Archaeoglobus fulgidus DSM 4304: one gene and its partner. The protein of the gene in region 1 binds, or shares a complex with, the protein of each later gene. Each region holds a gene or a part of one and is shown on either strand. Other genes may lie near its edges. A codon is read from its position in the direction of its gene.

Evidence for each region.
Region 2: the proteins of AF_RS01715 (region 1) and rnhB are in contact, whole or in part, in a crystal structure (PDB 3P83), measured with the Archaeoglobus fulgidus proteins. Residues at the interface, in WP_010877842.1 of Archaeoglobus fulgidus: Val39 (codon at 1,265), Ala42 (codon at 1,274), Asn43 (codon at 1,277), Val44 (codon at 1,280), Ala45 (codon at 1,283), Met46 (codon at 1,286), Leu125 (codon at 1,523), Asp168 (codon at 1,652), Ser194 (codon at 1,730), Asn218 (codon at 1,802), Tyr219 (codon at 1,805), Pro220 (codon at 1,808), Ile237 (codon at 1,859), Leu238 (codon at 1,862), Ala239 (codon at 1,865), Pro240 (codon at 1,868), Arg241 (codon at 1,871), Ile242 (codon at 1,874), Glu243 (codon at 1,877), Ser244 (codon at 1,880); in WP_010878125.1 of Archaeoglobus fulgidus: Ala74 (codon at 1,530), Ile178 (codon at 1,842), Ala179 (codon at 1,845), Ile183 (codon at 1,857), Arg190 (codon at 1,878), Ser195 (codon at 1,893), Asn196 (codon at 1,896), Leu197 (codon at 1,899), Arg198 (codon at 1,902), Gln199 (codon at 1,905), Lys200 (codon at 1,908), Thr201 (codon at 1,911), Leu202 (codon at 1,914), Asp203 (codon at 1,917), Phe205 (codon at 1,923).

The regions. Positions count from the first base shown.
Region 1 is NC_000917.1:305,256-308,330, forward strand. The notes cover bases 264-3,019. They hold AF_RS01715 (DNA polymerase sliding clamp), read left to right. Parts: upstream 264-1,150; coding sequence 1,151-1,888; downstream 1,889-3,019. Other genes in these bases: AF_RS01705 (4-hydroxyphenylacetate 3-hydroxylase family protein), read left to right, coding at 264-830; AF_RS01710 (hypothetical protein), read left to right, coding at 814-1,059; priL (DNA primase regulatory subunit PriL), read left to right, coding at 1,892-3,004; AF_RS01725 (histone family protein), read right to left, coding at 3,010-3,019. Outside these bases: more of AF_RS01705, read left to right, coding at 1-263; more of AF_RS01725, read right to left, coding at 3,020-3,075.
Region 2 is NC_000917.1:556,662-559,980, reverse strand. What follows is about bases 120-3,119. They hold rnhB (ribonuclease HII), read left to right. Parts: upstream 120-1,310; coding sequence 1,311-1,928; downstream 1,929-3,119. Other genes in these bases: AF_RS03155 (glycosyltransferase family 2 protein), read right to left, coding at 2,306-3,119; srp54 (signal recognition particle protein SRP54), read left to right, coding at 120-1,311. Also shown: more of srp54, read left to right, coding at 10-119; more of AF_RS03155, read right to left, coding at 3,120-3,199. UniProt on the Methanocaldococcus jannaschii protein: Endonuclease that specifically degrades the RNA of RNA-DNA hybrids.

The DNA of each region.
Region 1 (3,075 bases):
CAGAGGGAGTGGTGATGATTTTCGGAAGGCAGACAAATGACGTGCGAAGGCTGGACGGGGACATCGACTGTGGGAATGCTAAATATGCCACGGTTGGCGGAGAGGCTTTGATAATCTTCAACGACGTGTTCGTGCCGTGGGAGAGAGTTTTCATGTGCGGGGAGTACGATTTTGCGTCGGAGCTTGTTGAAACCTTCGCAACATATCACAGGCAGAACTACGGAGGCTGCAAGGTTGGAGTTGCGGATGTGCTGATCGGAGCTTCGGCAGCTATTGCCGAGTACAACGGCGTTGAAAGGGCTTCGCACATCGTGGACAAGCTGACTGAAATGGTTCATTTGGCAGAAACTTGCTGGTGCTGCTCCCTCGCGTGCTCCTACGAGGGCTTCAAAACTCCCTCTGGAGCCTACATGCCGAACCTGCTTTTGGCCAACGTCACGAAGCTCAACATAACCCGCTTCCCCTACGAGTGGTCGAGGCTGGCTCAGGACATCGTTGGCGGTTTGGTGGCGACAACACCGTCCGAGCTTGACTACAAGAATCCCGAAACAAGAGATTTGATTGAGAAGTACCTCAAAGGAAAGGCCGACGTACCGACCGAGCACAGGGTCAGGATGATAAGGCTGATCGAGAACCTGTCAATCGGGGCTGAGCTGCCGGAGTCTATGCACGGAGCAGGCTCGCCAGCCGCGCAGAAGATAATGATTGCGAGAAGGGCGAACATCGACGTGAAGAAGGAAGAGGCAAAGAGAGTTGCGGGGATTCTTCCAGATGAGGACTACTTGAGGGTGAGAGGGTTCAAGAGAGAAGGGGATGAAGGTCGGAGTTAAGTACTGCGGTGGATGCAACCCCGAGTACAGGCGGGAGGATGTTGAGGATGTGCTGAGAAAGCACTTCACAATTTTTTACTCGGAGGATGCTGACGTTCTCGTTTTGATTAACGGCTGCAAGAAAGCCTGTTTGCTTGAGGAAGTGAATCATCCAAAAGTCGTGAGCGTTGATTCTCCGGTGAGTGAGGAGGAGCTGCTGAGAAGAGTTCTCAAGGCCATGAGAGGTTAGCTCCGCACACCATTTGTGCGGAGTTAGGGAAAGGAAGCACAGGCAGCCAAGCAGAAAAAATTAAATATTAACACGTCTAAAAAAAGCTGAGATGATAGACGTCATAATGACCGGAGAGTTGTTGAAGACCGTAACGAGGGCTATAGTTGCGCTGGTCAGCGAGGCGAGAATACACTTCCTAGAAAAGGGATTGCATTCGAGAGCCGTTGACCCCGCAAACGTTGCGATGGTCATAGTTGACATCCCGAAAGACAGCTTTGAGGTTTACAACATAGATGAGGAGAAAACCATAGGAGTGGACATGGACAGGATTTTCGACATAAGCAAGTCAATCTCGACCAAAGACCTCGTTGAGCTGATCGTTGAGGATGAGAGCACGCTGAAGGTAAAGTTCGGAAGCGTGGAGTACAAGGTGGCGCTGATAGACCCCTCCGCAATAAGGAAAGAGCCGAGAATTCCCGAGCTGGAGCTGCCAGCGAAGATTGTTATGGATGCGGGGGAGTTCAAGAAGGCAATTGCGGCTGCAGACAAAATCAGCGACCAGGTGATTTTCAGGTCAGACAAGGAGGGCTTCAGGATTGAGGCGAAGGGGGATGTTGACAGCATCGTTTTCCACATGACGGAAACTGAGCTGATAGAGTTCAACGGAGGGGAAGCAAGGAGCATGTTCAGCGTTGACTACCTCAAGGAGTTCTGCAAGGTTGCGGGAAGCGGTGATTTGCTCACGATTCACCTCGGAACCAACTATCCAGTCAGGCTGGTTTTTGAGCTTGTTGGCGGCAGGGCAAAGGTCGAGTACATCCTGGCTCCGCGCATAGAGTCGGAGTGATTGATGAAATACCTACCCCTTTACCCAATTTTGGCTCGCTATCCCTTTCTGAGAATTGCCTCACGCGTTTTCTCATTCAACATCGAGGATGAGCTTAGAAAGTTTCTGGATACTGTTGAAGCCGCAAAGAGGATTGTTGACAAGGCAATTGACGGCAGGGTGGAGTACGACAGGTTCACAGATGAGTCGGAGTTCTTCTGTCTTGGCTGTGAGGAGAACTGCTATGATTGCCAGAAAAGGGGAACGCTTGAAGGTTGCGACCTTTGTATGGGCTGTTTCGAAAACTGCTCGCTCTACTACCCCCGTGAAGCGGTTGAGAGGTTCTACACAAACGCCAAGCTCTCCCTCTTGACGTACATCGCATCCAGAATGATTGTTTCGGCGATGGAGGACTGGGTGAGGATGAGGTACGCTGTTAACGAGGCGAGCTATTACTCAAGGCTGTTGAGGGAAGATGTAGAAGAGAGCGGTAAAGAGCCGATAGTCAGGCTTGTGGCGATAGACCTCGGTGCGAAGCTTAAAGGCTGGAAAATGCACGTTTCAACCTTTGTTAGAGTTTCCGCGAGAATTAAGGATGACAAGTGGAGGCTCGTGAACAGAAAGCTGAGAAACGGTTGGGTTGAGACCACCAAAGCCGAGGTTTTAAGGGGGCTGGAGGAGCTACTGAGAATGAAGCTTTTCGAGAAGGTTCCGGTGAGCGAGGCGGTGAGCGAGGCAGTGAGGGAGCTTTCAAGGAAGGCGAAGAGGGAGTCGGAGAAGTTTGCAATGGACTTGGGGGAGGTTGACCTTAACTGCCTCCCTCCCTGCATGAGGGAAATTCTCTCAGAGCTTCAGAGGGGTATGAACATCCCCCATACCGCAAGGTTTGCAATTACCTCCTTCCTCCTTAACATCGGAATGACCGTTGACGAAATAATAGCGCTGTTTAAGTCCGCACCTGACTTCGACGATGAAAAGACGAGGTATCAGGTCGAGCACATCGCCGGAGAGAGGGGGAAGGGGGCTGAGTACACCTCCCCATCGTGCGACACAATGAGAACCTACAGCAACTGCGTTGCCGATTGCAGGGTTTCGCATCCCTTAATTTATTATAAAAAATGTAAATCGAAAAGTTGAAGGTTTTAAAGCTCCCTCAGAGCAAGCTTGATGTCATCCACCTTTACCGTCTTTCTCCCAGCATGTTTTGC
Region 2 (3,319 bases), 250 kb from region 1 along the record:
GTTATATCAATGGCTCTTGAATCTCTCAAGGAAGTTGCAAGGAAAATTGCGGGGTCATCGAGCATTGATAAGAAATTCGTCGAGGAGATGGTTAAGGAGATACAGAGAGCCCTCATCAAGGCTGATGTCAATGTCAGGCAGGTTAAGGAAATCAGCGATGCGATAAAGAAAAGGGCTCTAAGCGAGGACGTTCTTCCCGCTCTCAACGCAAAGGAGCAGATTCTCAAAATCGTTTACGAGGAGTTGCTCAGGGGAGTGGGAGAGGGGCTTGAGATACCGCTGAAAAAGGCCAAGATTATGCTCGTCGGTCTTCAGGGGAGCGGTAAGACCACAACAACGGCCAAAATGGCCAAATACTTCAAAGACAGGGGGATGAAGGTTGCTGTTGTTGCAGCCGACACATGGAGACCTGCAGCCTACGAGCAGCTAAGGCAGCTTGCGGAGGAGTACGGAATAACGTTCTACGGCGAGAAGGGGGAAAAAGATGCGGTCAAAATAGTCAAAAACGCGCTGGAAAAGCTCAAAGACCACGACATGATAATCATAGACACAGCCGGAAGGCATGCGCTCGAAGATGAGCTGATTGATGAGATGATAAAGATTGCAGAGGTTGCGAGGCCGGACTACAAGCTGCTCGTGCTTGATGCAGCGATAGGCCAGCTTGCAAGCAAGCAAGCTCAGGCGTTTCACGAGGCTATAGGAATCAATGGCATAATCATCACGAAGTTCGATGGAACGGCGAAGGGTGGTGGTGCTTTGTCGGCAGCGAGGCAGATTGGAATACCGATAGCATTCATAGGAACGGGAGAGAAGGTGGAGGACTTCGAACGCTTTGATCCCGCTGGCTTCGTTTCGAGACTGCTTGGAATGGGAGATATCAAGGCGCTAATGGAGAAGATTGAGAGGATTGCAAGCGAGGAGGAGCTAGATCCTGAAGCATTCCTGAAGGGAACCTTCACGCTGAAAGACATTTACAAGCAGATAGAGGCAATGAACAAAATGGGGCCGGTTAGAAAGATTTTCGAGATGCTCCCCTTTGGCCTGGGATTGAAGGTTGATAATGACGTAATGGAGATGACGCAGGAGAAAATGAAGAAATTCAGAGTGATTATGGATTCGATGACTGAGGAGGAGTTGCTGAATCCAAAAATCATCGATTCTTCGAGGATAAGGAGGATAGCAATCGGGAGCGGAACCTCTCCTCAGGAGGTCAAGGAGCTTCTGAACTACTACAAGACGATGAAGAACCTTATGAAGAAGATGAAGAAGAACAAGCTGCCAATAAAGGGTCTGGGGAAGCTGGGTTTCTGATGAAGGCAGGCATCGATGAGGCTGGAAAGGGCTGCGTCATCGGCCCACTGGTTGTTGCAGGAGTGGCTTGCAGCGATGAGGATAGGCTGAGAAAGCTTGGTGTGAAAGACTCCAAAAAGCTAAGTCAGGGGAGGAGAGAGGAACTAGCCGAGGAAATAAGGAAAATCTGCAGAACGGAGGTTTTGAAAGTTTCTCCCGAAAATCTCGACGAAAGGATGGCTGCTAAAACCATAAACGAGATTTTGAAGGAGTGCTACGCTGAAATAATTCTCAGGCTGAAGCCGGAAATTGCTTATGTTGACAGTCCTGATGTGATTCCCGAGAGACTTTCGAGGGAGCTTGAGGAGATTACGGGGTTGAGAGTTGTGGCCGAGCACAAGGCGGACGAGAAGTATCCCCTGGTAGCTGCGGCTTCAATCATCGCAAAGGTGGAAAGGGAGCGGGAGATTGAGAGGCTGAAAGAAAAATTCGGGGATTTCGGCAGCGGCTATGCGAGCGATCCGAGGACAAGAGAAGTGCTGAAGGAGTGGATAGCTTCAGGCAGAATTCCGAGCTGCGTGAGAATGCGCTGGAAGACGGTGTCAAATCTGAGGCAGAAGACGCTTGACGATTTCTAAACGAAACCGTTATTACCACAAATGGCGAAGACTTTATGAAGCCCCGTGGTGTAGCGGTCAATCATGCGGGCCTTTGGAGCCCGCGACCGGGGTTCGAATCCCCGCGGGGCTATGTCTAAAATCAGCGTAATAATTCCTCCAACAAAGCACGCCATTTCCTGGTTATGTTCTCCCACTTAAGCCCCTCTGGTGGAGAATAGCGTTTGCCTTGTTTACGGTAAACCTCGGCAATGGCCTTCGCGATACTTTCAGGATTGGAGGGTTCGGCGAAAAGCGTTCACTTTTGATAGCGCCTCTAAAAGTCCGTTATGCTATGAGAATCCGTTGCTGGAGGCATGAACCCTCCTGGCTGGAATCCACAATTAATGGTATTTTTATCACTTTCTCAATAAAATTCTGCAGGTTCCATACAAATTACCGATTCCGACAGTCATGACTATCACAGACATTACCAGAGCCTCGATTTGTTGTCCTTTGCTTAGAAGCTTCCTTAAGATTGATCTGAGGATGAAGTTCAAATATTTACTTTCCATTTCTAGAGGAAATTCTTTCGCAAGAATGGCCTTGGAATAGCCTTCATAGAACGCTCTTTTTACTGCATAGCTGATTCTTACCCTACTCTTTGGAACTTTATGGTAAACCACCGCTGATGGTTCATAAATTATTTTAGCATCAGGCTTGATCTTCCTTAATCTCATAGCAAATTCAGCCTCTTCACCACTCAACAGCTTTTTACCGTATCTACCTATTTCTGATCTAAATGGACCGGCAATTTCAAAAGCTTCCCTTCGAAAACTCATGTTTGCCCCAATTGGATTTCTTATATTTGTCCTTTGCTCGGGCATACCTTTGTAAGTGCATCCGACAATCCAATCCAGTTCCTCAGGTAGCCACTTGGGTCTTCCGTTTTCGAAAACCGGAATAATCTTGCCACCAACACCGTAAACACCTTCGTCAGAGTAATTTTCGACGATTTTTTCCAACCACAAGTCATCAGCCCAAGCATCATCATCAATAAAAGCTATAATATCTCCTTTAGCTTCAAAAACACCCTTATTTCTTGCCTTCGAAAGGCCAAAACCGTCGGAGACTACCACTCTAACATCTTTTGGGACAATATTTTTATAGTACTCAACTAAGCTTTTTACAGGATCTAAAATCAGTAGAATTTCATAAGGTTTTAAACTCTGATGTCTAACGGATTCAATACATCTAAGCACGTCTTTATATCTTTCTTTGGTGTATGTGGAAATTATAACCGAGGTTTTCATTGCTTTCAATTTTGTAATAGGCAGGGTTTTTAAAATTGTTTAATGTCGAATGAGAAAAGCAGGAGAAAGTAGAAGAGTAAGTTGAGTTGGAAGACAAAAAATAAGTGGGAATCTTAAATA